4 regions of the Mesorhizobium sp. RCAM 05104 genome follow, and region 4 is predicted to be linked to each of the others. Evidence: predicted binding sites of a transcription regulator. Region 4 holds the regulator's gene; each other region holds the start of a gene.
The links. Region 4 encodes LexA, which represses DNA repair genes until DNA is damaged. Its sites were predicted from a motif close to TGTTCNNNNTGTGTTCNG; they were not measured.
Positions count from the first base shown of each region.

Region 1: a site for LexA is predicted at 1,653-1,670, ahead of dinB (DNA polymerase IV). Genes of this name have one in related genera too.
Region 2: a site for LexA is predicted at 2,398-2,415, ahead of AC56QP_RS21160 (helicase-related protein). Genes of this name have one in related genera too.
Region 3: a site for LexA is predicted at 1,241-1,258, ahead of AC56QP_RS07130 (2'-5' RNA ligase family protein). Genes of this name have one in related genera too.

Region 1 is NZ_CM185033.1:6,007,173-6,011,039, forward strand. Features, by position in the region: gene AC56QP_RS29380 (SRPBCC family protein) at 1-116, opposite strand, end outside; gene dinB (DNA polymerase IV) at 352-1,599, opposite strand; gene AC56QP_RS29390 (winged helix-turn-helix transcriptional regulator) at 1,753-2,181, opposite strand; gene AC56QP_RS29395 (dihydrofolate reductase family protein) at 2,335-2,922, shown strand; gene AC56QP_RS29400 (2OG-Fe(II) oxygenase) at 3,049-3,792, opposite strand; gene AC56QP_RS29405 (methylated-DNA--[protein]-cysteine S-methyltransferase) at 3,789-3,867, opposite strand, start outside.
Region 2 is NZ_CM185033.1:4,326,281-4,330,147, forward strand. Features, by position in the region: gene AC56QP_RS21160 (helicase-related protein) at 1-2,230, opposite strand, end outside; gene phbB (acetoacetyl-CoA reductase) at 2,953-3,678, opposite strand.
Region 3 is NZ_CM185033.1:1,367,108-1,370,974, reverse strand. Features, by position in the region: gene AC56QP_RS07135 (ABC transporter ATP-binding protein) at 1-1,080, shown strand, start outside; gene AC56QP_RS07140 (cupin domain-containing protein) at 1-5, shown strand, start outside; gene AC56QP_RS07130 (2'-5' RNA ligase family protein) at 1,299-1,937, shown strand; gene AC56QP_RS07125 (SnoaL-like domain-containing protein) at 2,067-2,420, shown strand; gene AC56QP_RS07120 (SRPBCC family protein) at 2,511-2,990, opposite strand; gene AC56QP_RS07115 (ArsR/SmtB family transcription factor) at 2,987-3,343, opposite strand; gene AC56QP_RS07110 (ArsC family reductase) at 3,510-3,860, shown strand.
Region 4 is NZ_CM185033.1:6,948,563-6,952,429, forward strand. Features, by position in the region: gene AC56QP_RS33915 (ComEC/Rec2 family competence protein) at 1-896, shown strand, start outside; gene lexA (transcriptional repressor LexA) at 890-1,630, opposite strand; gene AC56QP_RS33925 (GntR family transcriptional regulator) at 2,012-2,746, opposite strand; gene kynU (kynureninase) at 2,909-3,867, shown strand, end outside.

The DNA of each region.
Region 1 (3,867 bases), 940 kb from region 4:
GACGAGGCGCTCATGTGAGCCCCGAGGTGCCTGTGGTCGTCGAGATAGGCGAACACGGTCTCAGCCGTGGAGTCTATTGTGGCAGTAGCCTCGGTGGAACGCGAGAATGCCGGCATAATCTCACCTCCGGTTCATCCCCACGTTTCAGGGAAACTTGGGAAAAATCCGATCCTGTCGAATGAGACTTGGCAAACTAGCGCTACCCAAGGTGCACGGCATTGATTTGTGTCAAGCAGCGATGCGCAATCGGTGCCGTGCTGAACAGTGTTCTCGGCTTGGTGTGTCGGTGGCCTCATGGCGGCGTCTTGTACGTCGCTCATGAGCACCCGACTGGCGCGCTCCGGGCACGGCTCACAATTCCTTCTCCGCCAGTTCCCTGAACTCGTCGGGCACCGAGCGCGCCGCCTCCAGCGCAACCGTGCCGTAGCCGACCGCCTGCTTGCCGAAGCGTTGGCGGATTTTGTCGATGGCGCGGTCGGCGCCGAAGCGCGTCAGGCCCTTGCGCGTACCGGGCCGGCGCTTCTCGTCGGCGAGGCCGAGCGGCAGTTCGAGCTGCAACTCGGCGCTTTCCTCGAGATGCGAGACCGAGATTGCCAGCAGCGAGATCGTTTTCTCCTGGCGGTGGTCGGCGAGCACGCCGCGCACCAGATCGCCGGCGATCTCGGCCAGCATCGTTGTCGCCGAGATCGGCTGGTCAAGCGTGATCGAACGGGTAACGGCGCTGAGATCGGCGAAGCGCACGCGCACGGTCACGGTGCGGCCCGGCCGCGCCTTGGCGCGCAGCCGGCAGGCGACACGGTCGGCCAGATGCAGCAGAGTGGGCACGTAGACGTCGGCCACGGCCGGTTTGCGGCCGAGCGCCGACTGGGCGCCCGCGGAGCGCGCCCTGCGCTTCGTCTCCAGCTTTCGCGGGTCGCGGTTCCAAGACAGCGCGGCGAGCTTTTCGCCGGCCGCCGGACCGAGCAGGCGCGTCAGCGCGCCGCTGTGCGTCCGGGCCAGCTGGCCGATGGTCTCGACGCCGATGTCGGCCAGCCGCGCCTTGGTCGCCGGGCCGACGCCCCACATCAGCGAGACCGGCAAATCATGCAGGAAGGCCAGTTCGGTGCCGGGATGGACCACCACCAGCCCGTCGGGCTTGGCCACTTGCGAGGCGATCTTGGCCAGATGCTTGGTGCGCGCCACGCCGATCGAGATCGGCAGTCCGAGTTCGGCCCGGACGCGGCGGCGGATCGTCGTGGCGATCTCTTGCGGCGAACCGAACAGATGCGTGCAGCCGGCGACATCGGCAAAGGCCTCGTCGATGGAAATGCGCTCGACCACGGGTGTGAAATCGTCGAGCACCTTGATCGCCGCGTCGCCCAGCCGCTGGTAGTCGCCGAAATTGCCGCCGACGAAGATCAGTTGCGGGCAGAGCTCGCGGGCCTTGCGCCCCGGCATGCCGCCGCGCACGCCGAAGGCGCGCGCTTCATAGGAGGCGGCAAGCACGACGCCGCCGCCGACCGCGATCGGCTTGCCGCGCAGCGACGGATCGAGCAACTGCTCGACCGAGGCATAGAAGGCGTCGAGATCGGCATGCAGGATGGTGGCTGTCGTTTCCATGCCGACCATTCGCTCGCGGTGCACCGGCCGCATATCCGGAGTTGCTTATGAATAGGAACAAATAGAGAACAAAGATAGCTCGCTGTCAAGCTGATGAGACCGGCGTTGGCGGGCTCGGCGCTTCATTTCCTCCGCGCGGGAAAGCGCGGTGCCTCAGCCTGTCGACTGGCCGACATGCTCGGTCCGCAACGCCATTTTCATGCGATCGAGCGCTGCCTCGCCACCCGCCGCCAGGTCGTCGGCGATCCGGGCGAGCCTGTCGTCGGCGTTGCGGTGCTTGCTCCCCCAGGCGCCGAGCGTTGCGAGCACGGGCAGAAGGTCGATGCCGGCCTCGGTCAGCCGGTAGACCGTCTTCAGCCCATGCGTCGGGTCGTCGCTTCTGGTGAGGATGCCTTCGTCCTGAAGGGTCTGCAGCCGCTCGGCCAGCGTGCGCGACGAGATGCCCTCGTCGGACTGCAGGAATTCGCGAAAATGCTTTTTCCCGGCGAAGACCAGGTCGCGGATGATGAGCAGCGTCCAGCGGTCGCCGAGCAGTTCGAGCGACAGGTTGATCGGGCAGCCGGACTTTCTCCTGGTCGACATCGCTATGCTTCCATTTGTAAATCACTTTACTATTGACACCATTATCGGCATGCGTCAAATGGTTCCAAAAGTAAATCGTTTCCAACCGTGACGGCTCGCCAGGAGCACAATTTCGCGCGTCCCTTTGATCGCAAGCGAACGAGGAGAATGACGATGAGAAAGCTCATCCTTCAGATGCAGATGTCGGTCGACGGCTTCGTCGGCGCCTTCGAGGACCATCACTGGCAGCTGTGGGAATGGGGCGACGACAGCGCCTGGGACGACGAGCTGAAAAAGGACTTCAACGCCGTCTTCGCCGGTATCGACACCATCCTGCTGAGCCGCAAGATGGTCGAGGAGGGCTATCTGACCCATTGGGGCAACGCGGCGAGGAACTATCCGCGAGACCCTTTCCATGCCTTTGCGCAACGTGTCGTCGAGGTCGACAAGGTGGTGCTGAGCGACAGGCTCAAGGTCTCGCGGTGGGAACGCACCACGGTCGCCAGCGGCGACCTACCGCGCGAGGTGGACGCGCTGAAGAAGACCAACGGCGGCGATATCGCGGTGTTCGGCGGGGCGGGGTTTGCGTCGGCGCTGATCGCGGCCGGGCTGGTCGACGAGTTTCAGCTGTTCATCAACCCGGCGGTGCTGGGCGAGGGGCGCCGGATCTTCGACCTGCGCGGTTTCCAGAAGCTGCGCCTGCTCGGTTCGAAGGCCTATGCCTGCGGCATGGTGGTCAACCGCTACGCGCCGGCCGGCTGATACGGAATGCCGCGCGAAGGCATCGCGCGGCGGAAAATAGTGTTTGGGTGGAATCGCTTGCCCGCTTTCCTTCGTTTTCAAGATGCGGTCACCGGCGGAGCGGCCGCATCGGATCGCGGAGGCCACTTACCTGGCATCGTGAAAGATGATGCCGACGGTGTGGCGCATGCCTGAGCGCAGCCGGCTGACGCCGTGGCGCAAATTGACGCGGTAATTGCCTTTCGTTCCCTGCACCGGCCGATTGTGGACGGCGAAGGCAACCGCATCGCCCTGGCGCAGCGGCACCACTTCGACCCGGCTCTGCATGCGCGGCCGCTGCTCGGTCAGCGCGAATTCGCCGCCGGTGAAATCCTTGCCCGGCTCGGAGAGCAGGATCGCCACCTGCAGCGGGAAGGCGAGGTCGCCATAGAGGTCCTGGTGCAGGCAGTTGAAGTCGCCGGGGACATATTGCAGCAGCAGGGGCGTCGGCCGTGTCTGGCCGGCGGCGTGGCATTGTTCGAGAAACTCGGCATGCGCCGCGGGGTAGCGCATGGCGAGGCCCATGCGTTCGTTCCACCGGTTGGCGACCTCGGCCAGCCTGGGATAGAGCGCGCTGCGCAGGCCGCCGAGCAGGTCCGGCAAGGGATAGCGGAAATAGCGGTACTCGCCCTTGCCGAAGCCGTGCCTGGCCATATGGATGTGGCTGCGGAAATGTTCTTCCTCGGGATAGAGGCCGGCGATCCGCCGGCATTCCTGTGGCGACAGCAACTTTTCCATCACCGCGCAGCCGAAGCCGTCGAGTTCGGCGCTCAATGCCGGCCAGTCGTAACCGGCGACGCGTGTTTCCGCTGCCTCGACGACGGATGCGGCAACCTCGGTGTGGGTGTTCATATGGTGGCCTCCTTGTCGAGCAGAGCGCGCTTGCGTTCGGCCCCCCAGCGGTAGCCGGCCAGCGTGCCGTCGGTG
Region 2 (3,867 bases), 2.6 Mb from region 4:
AGCCGGCGAGCTTGTAGAACGTCTTGTCGAAGGTCGGGTCGATAACCACCGAGGTGCGGCCGGAAGCGAGCGCATGGACCACGTCGCCAAAGCCGGGCTTGTCCTTGCCGTCATTCTTCAGCGCCCACAGCAGCGTCACTAGTCCGGCCGGTGCCGGCTTGATCAGCGCCGGCACGAAGACATGATAGGCGCCGAAGCGCACGCCAAGCCGGCGAAGCGCGGCACGGCCCTCCTGGTCGAGCGACTTCATCTCCTCGGCGATGTCGCGGCGGTTTATAAGGCCAAAATTCTCGACAAGCTGGAAAGCAATGCCACGGCCTATGCCGGAAATCTGGTCGGCGTTCTTCAGGTCGACCAGCGGCTTCAGCAGCGTTTCGATCTGGAAATTGACGAAACGCTCGGCACGCGCCGCGACCTTGTCGCGCGCCGGGCCGGTCAGTTGTTCGTCGGCCAGCAGCACCAGGCGGGGCTTCAGCGCGTCTTCGCCAGCGACCAGCGTGCCGATCGGCGCGCCGATCCAGCGCAGCGTGCCATCCGAGCCGAGCGCGATATCGCCATTGGCGCAAGCGCCGAAGCGTTCGGCACGCGCCTCGAATTCGGCGGCCAGCGCCTTCTGGGCGGCGGTGCGTACCGCCTTGGCGTCCTCGCCGCCGGCGCTCTGGTCGGCGGTGAAGCGGAACCCTTGCAACTCGCCGACATGATGGCCTTCGACAAGGACGGTTCCGGTTGGGCTTATTTCGGCTTCAGGCATGGTATTTTCTCTAAGGCGCCGCATGAGGACGGAAGTCCTGCGGTCTACGAAGCGTTTCGTCAACCGCTCATGCAGCGCATCCGACAATCTGTCTTCGATTTCGCGCGTCTTTTCCTGCCAGTGTGCCTGATCGGCCAGCCAGCCGGGCCGGTTCGACACGAATGTCCAGGTGCGGATCTGGGCGATGCGATGGGACAGCGTGTCGATGTCGCCCTCGGTGGTGTCGGCGCGGCGCACCTGCTCGGCCATGTAGTTCTCGTCGACATGGCCATGCCGGGCGAGGTCCATGTAGATGGAGGCGATCAGGTCGGCATGCTGGGCCGGCGCTATCTTGCGGTAATCGGGCAGGGCACAGGCTTCCCACAGCAGCGCCACGCGTTTGGCATCGGTGGCAAGTGCGCGGATGTCTTCGTCGCGCGACAGATATTCAAGTGCCTGGGCATCGACCGCCGGCAGCGCGCGGGTCAGGCCTTCGACCGGGGCGTTGGTCTCGATCGAGCGCTTCAACGTATCGAGGCTGGCGAAGTCGAAATGCGCGGTACGCCACTGCAGCACCTTCACCGGGTCGAAATCATGGCCTTCGATCTTCTTGACCAGATCCTCGTCCAGCGGATCGACCTGGCCGGTGACGCCAAAGGTGCCGTCGCGCAGATGCCGGCCGGCGCGGCCGGCGATCTGGCCGAGCTCGGCCGCCGACAGGTTTCTGTATTGGAAGCCGTCGAACTTGCGGTTCTGGGCGAAGGCGACGTGGTCGAGATCGAGGTTGAGGCCCATGCCGATGGCGTCGGTGGCGATGAGATAGTCGACATCGCCGGACTGGAACAGCGCCACCTGCGCGTTGCGGGTGCGCGGGCTAAGCGCCCCGAGCACGACGGCGGCACCACCTTGCTGACGGCGGATCAGCTCGGCGATGGCGTAGACCTCGTCGGCGGAGAAGGCGACGATCGCCGTGCGGCGCGGCAGGCGCGTCAGCTTCTTCGAGCCGGCATAGGCCAGATGCGACAGCCTTGGCCGCGTCACCACCGAGACGCCCTTCAGCAGGCGCTGGAGGATGCCCTGCATGGTGGCCGCGCCCAGCAGCAGCGTCTCCTGGCGGCCGCGCAGATGCAGGATGCGGTCGGTGAAGATGTGGCCGCGCTCGAGGTCGCCGGCAAGCTGCACCTCGTCGATGGCGACGAAGGCGGCGTCGGTCTCGCGCGGCATCGCCTCGACGGTGCAGACCGAATATCTGGCGCCGGCCGGCTGGATCTTTTCCTCGCCGGTGATCAGCGCGACCTTGTGAGCGCCGACCTTTTCGCAGACGCGAGCGTAAACTTCCCGCGCGAGCAGCCTGAGCGGCAGGCCGATGATGCCACTCTCGTGCGCCACCATGCGCTCGATGGCGAGATGGGTCTTGCCGGTGTTGGTCGGCCCAAGCACGGCGGTCACGTCGCGTCCCGACAAGATCAGCGGCTCAGTGTGTTTCGGCTGGATGTTCATCGACCTGGAAATAAGGCTTTCTGGCCTCTCGTTGTCGGGAGCGTGCCTCGAGTGGCGCGTATGACAGCCGACACATAGGGATTTAGCGCGCGAAGCGAAAGCGGAATGTTCCGGCGAGGGCCCGAAGGCGGTCCTGTCAAGCTCTCAACCGGCCGCGGATTAACCGTTGGAACGAGTCTGGAACGAATCGGCGACGAATCAGTGACTCGTCCTGATTCAGGTTTTGTTCACGGCTATATGTGGATTTTGCGACCGCGACTCTTACCACATGCTGAATCGCCGAACTGGCCCGTTTCATGCAAGGCGAGCCCCGACGTTAACTTTTGCCGGTGAACGACTGCAACGTTCTGGTTCGCCTCATCCAAGATAATGAAATTGTTGGTCTTTCTTAATTCGCGTTAAGGATCCGGCAGGCGATTCCGGCCGCTATCGTTAACGTTCCGCTCAAAGCCGGAACGAATCGGCGACGAATCAGCGATCGCGGAATATTCCTGTTTTGTTCACCACAATATCTTGTGTTGTAAACAGGTTATCCACCGAGAATCCACAGGTTTGCGGACGAGTTTCGCACAAGAGGTGTCACCGCCGTTAACCTTTGCGTGCCGGATTGGATCATCGCCCCGCAGCGGGGCCTTCACGGCAGCCGGGCTGCCTTAAAAACGGACCGGTTCCCGATCCGCCTGTCGCAGTGCGATTGCCTGTATGAGGCCGTTGTCCGGGTTTCAGGCGAAGTACTGGCCGCCATTGGCTGAGATGGTCGAGCCGGTGATGAAGCCGGCATCGTCGGAAGCGAGGAAGACGACGCAGCGCGCAATCTCTTCCGGCTCGCCGAGGCGGCCGACCGGGATCTGCGGGATGATGCGCTCGTTGAGCACCTTCTCGTCGATTGCCTTGACCATCTCGGTGGCGATGTAACCGGGGCAGATGACATTGACGGTGATGCCGGCTCGAGCGCCTTCCTGTGCAAGCGCTTTCGAAAAGCCGATGTCGCCGGCCTTGGCGGCGGAATAGTTGACCTGGCCGGCCTGACCCTTCTGGCCGTTGATCGACGAGATGGTGATGACGCGGCCGAACTTACGGTCGCGCATGCCGCTCCACAGAGGATGCGTCATGTTGAAGACGCCCGACAGGTTGGTGTCGATGACCTCTTTCCACTGTTCGCGCGTGATCTTGTGGAACATGGCATCGCGGGTGATGCCGGCATTGTTGACCAGCACCGAGATCGGGCCGAGATCGGCTTCGACCTGTTTGATGCCGGTGGCACAGGCGTCGTAGTCGGCGACCGACCATCTGTAGACCGGAATGCCGGTCTCGGCCTTGAATTTCGCCGCCGCATCGTCGTTGCCGGCGTAGTTCGCGGCAACCGAATAGCCGGCGTTCTTCAATGCGATCGAGATCGCCGCGCCAATGCCGCGCGACCCGCCCGTAACGATTGCAACCTTGCTCATGCGTTTCCCCTTTTTGATATCGCCCTGTTGTCGGGCTTGGCAGGCACTGGATATGGACCGGGCGGCCAAACCGCGTCACCTGAAGTAAATTCAGGCGACGCGCTTTAGCTGTCTGTTTTCATTCATGTCGTCTTCCCAAAACCGCTACGCACTTTTGGACGACATGCATTCGCCGGCCGTCCAGTGCTC
Region 3 (3,867 bases), 1.6 Mb from region 4:
CCTGATCCTCTCGTCCGGTTGCAAGCGGTCTCGAAGGTTTTTCCCGGCGGCATCGTCGGACTCGACGCCGTCGATCTCGACATCGTCCGTGGCGAGTTTCTCACCCTTCTTGGTCCATCCGGCTGCGGCAAGACAACCAGCCTGCGGGTCATCGCCGGGTTCGAAAGCCCGTCGAGCGGCAAGGTGTTGCTCGACGGCCGTGACATCACCGCGCTTCGGCCGTTCGATCGGCCCGTCAACACCGTGTTCCAGGACTATGCGCTGTTTCCGCACATGAACGTCGCTGAAAATGTCGGTTTCGGCCTCTCCCTGCGAAAGTTGTCCGGTGCCGAGCAGGCAAAACGCGTCGGCGAAGCCCTCGACATGGTCGGCCTTGCCGACAAGCTTGGCGCCCGCGTGTCCGAACTCTCGGGCGGCCAGCGCCAGCGCGTCGCACTCGCCCGCGCCATCGTCTGCGAGCCGCGCGTGCTGCTGCTCGACGAACCGCTGTCGGCGCTCGATGCGCATCTGCGCGAACAGATGCAGGTCGAACTGAAGCGGCTGCAGTCCAGCCTTGGCACCACCTTCGTCATGGTCACTCACGACCAGACTGAAGCGCTGTCGATCTCCGACCGCATCGTCGTCATGAACAAGGGCCGCATCGAGCAGATTGCGCCGCCGGCGACGCTTTACGACCGGCCCGCCACCACATTCGTCGCCAGCTTCATCGGCACGATGAACCTGCTGCAGTCGCGCTTTGTCGGCCGTGACGGCGATCGCTTGCGCTTCGCCGCCGGCGCTCTGCCGCTGGAAGCCATGCCGGAAAATGGCGAGGCCCCGAGCGCGGGGGCAATGCGCATCATCGGCGTGCGGCCGGAGGATCTCCTGGCGACGACCGAAGCCACGGCCGGCACGGCGCCGGCGCGCGTCAACAGCATCGTCTTTCACGGCCGGACCTTGCGCCTGCATGCCGAACTCGGGCAGGGCGTCCCGATCGTCATCGACGCCCCCCGCCAGGCCGAGGGGTTTCAATTCAGCGTCGGCGACGTGGCGCATATCAGTCTGCGTCGTGGCGCCAACTGCCCCGTGCTGCCGAGCTAGTCTCATCCGCGTCTCAAGGCTGCAGCCCAACTGCGCGCGGGACACGTTCGCGCCGTTCGGTGGTTACAAACAAAGTCTGGCAACGGCCGCGAACACGCCCACTAGGCGATTCATCCCGCCAATGCCGCAGCCCCGGCGTCCGTTCCATCTTTGCTTGATTTGTTCCCTATTTGTTCTATAATTCTCAACCGGATACAATTTGCCGGTCGAGTTCAGTTATGAGTGGGCAACCTGCATTCGGGACCGCCAAGAACGGTCAGACCTTTTTCCAATGGGAAGAGTTCGAGCGACATTTCGACGACCGGATCTTCTTCGCGATCCTTGCCGAGAGCGCTATCGCCGGCCCTCTCGCGCGGAAGGCTGTCGACCTGGATCGGGAGTTAGGGTTGCAAGGCTGGTTTGTTCCGGAAGATCACATCCATATCTCGCTCGTCGGTCTCGGTGACCATGACGGATTTCCACAAGAGTTGGTCGAAATCGCCTGCCGCATAGGCTCGATGATCGTTGCAAAACCTTTCGAGGTTTCGTTCGATCGCCTGTCGGCTTTTGGCGGCGGTTCGCTTGTTCTGCGCGGTGGCAGTGGCAGCAATCCGGCACTGCAAGAATTCTGGCGCAACCTCACTGCGCTGATTTCCGACAGCCCGTTGAAATGCTTTCTCACAAAATCCATCGAACCGCATGTGACGCTGCTTCGCGATGAAGCGCGTGTTCCCAAAATCCGCGAACGGTCGATTGATCCAGTCAGCTGGTTCGTGCGGGATTTTGTGCTGATCCACAGTCTTATCGGCAAGGGTGTCTACAAGGAGCGTGGACGTTGGCAATTGACCGGCCAGGACGATTCCCTGGCCGGTATGTGAGAAATCGTCGTCACACAGCCCCGCTATATCCATCGTCCTGACACGCCTTGTCAGCTATCGACCGGGCCAACGATGGCGGGCCGGCAAGCGCTTCCCTACTTCGAGTGCGTCCGAACAGGAGGAACACAAATGACCATCGCGGAAATTGCCAAGGATTTCACCGAACTCCTCAAGCAGGATGATCACAACGGTGCTGCTGAAAAATACAATGCCGAGGACATCGCCAGCTACGAAGCCATGGAGGGACCGATGGCCGTCAGCCACGGCAAGGAGGCCCTCAGGCAGAAAAGCCAAAGGTGGCACGAAAACCACGAGGTCCATGGCGGCTCGGTCGAGGGACCCTATGTCAACGGCGACCAGTTCGCGGTGCGCTTCACATTCGACATAACGCCCAAGGCCACCGGCCAGCGTGTCACCATGGACGAGGTTGGCCTCTACACGGTCAAGAACGGCAAGATTACCGAAGAGCGTTTTTACTACTGAGGCAGGAGATACCTCCGACTTCGGAGCCTGCTCTTCGCTTCGAGGTACAAGCATGGCGGCCGGGACGGCGTCCTGGCCGCCATGTGGCGTTCAAATCGTTTTCGCATACGCTGCAAGCTGATCGGCCACCGTGCCCCAGCCATCGAAGAAACCCATCTCCTCATGGTTCTTGCGGGTGGCCTCGTCGCGGTGGATGGCGGTGGCGGTGTAGCGCGTGCTCTCGCCTTCCCGCTGGAGGGAAATGACCGCGGTGATGAAGGGCTCGCCCGACGGCCGGTAACCTGGCAGCAGCGCATCCGTCCACACCAGCCGCTCGTTCGGCACGATGTCCAGATAACAGCAATGGCGGTCGTTGACTTCCTTGCCGTCGGGCGACTGCATACGTGTCCGGAACAGCCCACCGGGCCTGAGGTCGATCTCGCAGTCGGTGATCAGCCACGGCCTGGGCGTGAACCATTGCTTGACATGCTCCGGCTTCGTCCAGGCTCGCCACAGCAGCTCGCGCGGCGCGTCGATAACGCGCTCCAGCACGAGGTCCAGTCTGGGATCCGGCTTGAAAGGATAGCTCATTTTTCGTTCTCCTTCAGGGTCATCACATAGGCGTCGAACTGGTCGAGGCGGCGCTCCCACAACGTCCGCTGTTCCGCCAGCCAGTTCTCCGCGAGCCGCAGCGGCTCGGGCGCCAGTTGGTAGGTCCTTGTGCGGCCGATCTTTTCCGATCGAACCAGCCCGCAGCCTTCCAGCACCTTGAGGTGTTCGATGAAGGAGGGCAGGGCCATTTCGAAAGGCTGCGCCAGTTCGCTGACCGAAGCCGGGCTCCTGTTCAGCCGCTCGACAACGCGCCGTCGCGTCGGATCGGCAAGCGCGCGGAAGATGCCATCGATGGGCGGGGGGCTCGGATTTGCAGTCTGAAGGCTTGTCATTGGTCGATCCTGAGGTGCCATCAAAAGTGGCACAAAATACTTAGGAAAAATCCTTAGTATTGGCAATCCCCAAAATGCGACCATGCGGGCCTGGGTGCTGGCAAAGCGGGAAAGGCGGTTTTAGGCTGCGAAACGGATTCGACTGTCGGCCCAAGGAAAGCACGCTTTGACGATCACCATGTACGGCATCACCAACTGCGACACGATCAAGAAGGCGCGCGTCTGGCTGGAGGGTCATGACGTGCCCTATCGTTTCCATGACTATCGGGCTGAAGGCATCGAGGCGGGCAAGCTGAATGTCTGGGTCGGCAAGGTCGGCTGGGAAAAACTGCTCAACAAGGGCAGCACCACATTCCGCGAACTGCCGGAGGCAGACAAGCAATCGCTCGACGAGCAGAAGGCCAAGGCGCTGATGCTGGCAAGGCCGACGATGATCAAGCGCCCTGTGCTGGAGGTCGGTGACAGTATTCTCGTCGGCTTCAAGCCGGATGTTTATGACCAGGCGGTGGGGAAATAGAGCAGAC
Region 4 (3,867 bases):
TGTTCGCCAATCTGGCCGTCATGCCGATCGTCTCGCTGGTTGTGATGCCTTTCGCCGTCCTCAGCGCGCTGGCGATGCCGTTCGGCGTCGACGGTCCCTTCCTCTATGTGATGGGCAAAGGCCTGTCCGCGATGATCGCCTTGTCGGCGTGGATCTCGGAACGCTCACCGATCGATGCCGTCGGGTTGATTTCACAGCAATCCGTGCTGCTGGTGGCGATCGCCCTGGTCATCGCGACGATGGCGACAACGTGGCTGCGGCTCCTGGCTCTGCCATTCGCGCTTGCCGGCCTGTTGACCGTTTCGGATACGCGCGCGCCGGATGTGCTGATCTCGGAGGACGCGAGGCTAGTGGCGCTGCCGATCGGCGGCGGCGAACTCGCGGTCAGCCGGGCGCGTCCGAACGAATTCACCGTCGACAACTGGAAACGCGCACTGGCATCCGAAACCGTCGTCGTGCCGGAGGTGTTCGACAAGGGAGACGGACAATTCGACATCGCGGATTCCGCCGAACTGCCGCCGGGAGCGCCTTTCTACTGCACCGCCGGCGTATGTCTCGCAAGGCACCCGTCTGGCGCTATCATTGCGCAAGTCGAGGATCGCAAGGACGCGTGGAAGGCCTGCGGCTTCGCGGAACTGATCGTCATCAATGACGCGACAGCTTATGATCCCTGTCACAATCCGCTGGTTCTGGTCATCACCAAGCGGCAACTCGCCCGCAAAGGCAGTGCGGCCGTCTTCTTCGATCGTCGATCGGCAATCATGCCAGCAACGGTCAGCTTCGCTGTGAACAGGCCATATCGACCTTGGCACACCCAGCGCAAATTCTCACGCGAGGCGAGGGGCCTGCCGCCCTATCGCAACCCTGAAAAGGCGGTCACCAGCACTGATCAGTAGCGCCTGATCAGCCCAACGAGCTTGCCTTGCACCTTGACCCTGTCCGGTCCGAAAATGCGTGTTTCGTAGGCCGGATTGGCGGCTTCGAGGGCAATCGAGGCACCCTTGCGGCGAAACCGCTTCAGCGTCGCCTCCTCGTCGTCCACCAGTGCCACGATGATCTCGCCCGGACTTGCGGTATCGGCATTGCGGATGATGACCGTATCGCCATCGAAGATGCCGGCCTCGATCATCGAGTCGCCCTTGACCTCCAGCGCATAGTGCTCGCCACCCATGATCATGTCCGGCGGCACCGAGATCGAATGCGTCTGATGCTGGATGGCGTCGATCGGCACGCCGGCGGCGATGCGACCCATCACCGGGATCGACACCGCGGAGACCACGTCGTCGTCATTGCCGGCCGAGGGCATGCGTGAAGACGCCGGCTTGATCTGCCGGCCAAGGCCGCCGCCTTGACCGAGGCTGCCCTGGATGACGCTTGGAGAGAATTTGCGCGCCGCGTTGAGGCCGGGCGCGATCGAATCGGGCAGCCGCAGCACTTCCAGGGCGCGCGCCCGGTTCGGCAGCCGGCGAATGAAGCCGCGTTCCTCGAGCGCCGTGATCAGTCGATGAATTCCGGATTTTGAAGCGAGATCGAGCGCTTCCTTCATTTCGTCGAAGGATGGCGGAATGCCGCTTTCCTTGAGCCGTTCATGGATGAACATCAGCAGTTCATGTTGCTTGCGCGTCAGCATGGCGGCCCCCGAGGCATTGAACGAAGGTTTGAACCAGAATCGAAAAACAAACCCAGAACAAACACTATCTGTTCCAGTTGTGTTCCGCAACCGTTTAAAGTTTAGTGAATTTGTTAAGACGGCTGAAATTATTTGGCGCCTGGCAGCGGGCCGTGATCCCCGGCCGGCCGCCGCCACAGTGCACTTGCACGCGTTGAAATTGTTATGGTTAACGGCCTGTGGACCAGCGTGTGCCGAGGCTTGGCCTCAATCGCCCAGAGACGTCGGGAAGCTGCTTTTTCACTTTCACCAATCGTTCGCCCGCCGTGAACGAAACGAAGCCAAAACGCCAACTCTTGCCCGAGAAATTCCTATGTCGGCTTTTGCCTCAGTTCGTCTACCTCACCGCTTGTTTGGGCTGCCGTCACCGGCATGGACATAGACATGCAGCGTATAGCCGATGTGCACCGTCATCAGCGCTTTCGCGCGTTCGATGTCACGATCCAGCGCTGCTTCCATGAGCGCGGTGTGATGTTCGATCGCGACAGCCTGGCGCAACGCCTCCATGGCCTCCTCATAGCCATGCAACTGGCCGGTGGCCGCCCGCAAGGTTGGCGCAAGGCCCAGGAAGCGATGATGGCGACGCAACTGATCCGCGATGGTGGACTGGAAGTTGAGCAGCCAGGGGGATGTTGCCGCGCTGAGTAGCGCCGCGTGGAAAGCCTCGTGCTTTTCGTCCCATCCGTCGACCACTTCATCTGAAGGGTCATCAACCGCCGTCTTGCAGCGCGACAGCCGGTAGTGGGCCGTGACGACGGCATCTTCCCATTGATGGCCGCCTTTCTCGATCGATTCCTGGAGCAGAGGCAGCTCAATCACCAGCCTGGCGCGTGACAGATCTTCGAGTTCGGTGCGCGAGACCGCAGCGACGGCGAAGCCGCGATTGCTGATGGAAGTCACCAGGCGCTCCGCCTCCAGTCGCGACAGCGCTTCGCGCAACGGCGTCCAGCCAATGCCATAGCTATTGCGCAGCGTGCTGAGCTTGAGCGGCGCGCCGGGCCTCAGGCGGGTGGTGAGGATATCGCGGCGCAGCAGCCTGTAGGCCGCTTCAGTCTTCGAGTGTCCTTCATCCAACATCGTTGCCATCCCACGCACTGGACGCCAGATTATATATGAAAGCCTTCCATGGTGTAAATTATATATAATATTTGACACAATCCGGCAGACTGCGCATGATCGGTCGGCCGACTTCACCTGTCGTGTTCATTTGGACGTGCCTGTGCGCGGAGGACATCGATCATGAATGCAATTCCCAATCTCGCAACAATCGAGGCGATGGATGCCGCGGATCCGCTGCGCTCCATGCGCGATCGCTTCGTCTTGCCGGAAGGGGTGATCTATCTCGACGGCAATTCGCTGGGTGCCGCTTCACCGGCCGTCTTCAACGAGATCCAGAAGGCCGCGACACAAGAATGGGCGCACGACCTCATCCGTGCCTGGAACACCGCCGGCTGGTTCGACATGCCGGTCGCGCTCGGCGACCAGCTCGGACGCCTGATCGGCGCCGCGGCTGGCCAGACGGTGGTCTGCGATACGACCTCGATCAACATCTACAAGGTGCTTCACGCGGCGCTTGGCATGCGGCCAGACCGGTCGGTCATCGTCGCCGAGGGCGACAGCTTTCCAACCGACCTCTATATGGCCGAAGGCGTGGCATCGACGCGACCGGGCACTGTGCTGCGGCTCGAGGGCGTCGATGCGCCAACCATCGAAGAGCTGATCGATGAGCGCGTCGCTGTCATCCTGGTCAACCACGTCAACTACAAATCCGGCCAGTTGCGCGACATGGCGGCGCTGACGCGCAAGGCCCATCAAGCCGGCGCGCTGATCGTCTGGGACCTCTGCCACACGGCGGGTGCCTTGCCGGTCGAGCTCGACGGCGCCAATGCCGATTTCGCTGTCGGCTGCACCTACAAGTACCTCAATGGCGGCCCCGGTTCGCCGGCCTTCATCTATGCTGCAAAGCGCCACCATGGCGATGCCCGCCAGCCGCTCAGCGGCTGGTGGGGCCATGCGTGGCCTTTCGCCTTCGAACAGGGCTATGCGGCGGGCGTCGGCATCCGCCGGTTCCTGTGCGGCACGCAGCCGGTATTGTCGATGCGGGCGCTAAAGGGCGCGCTGGATCTCTGGGACGAGGTCGATATGGCGGCGGTGCGCAAGAAAAGCGTTGCGTTGACCGAGCTGTTCATCCAGCTCGT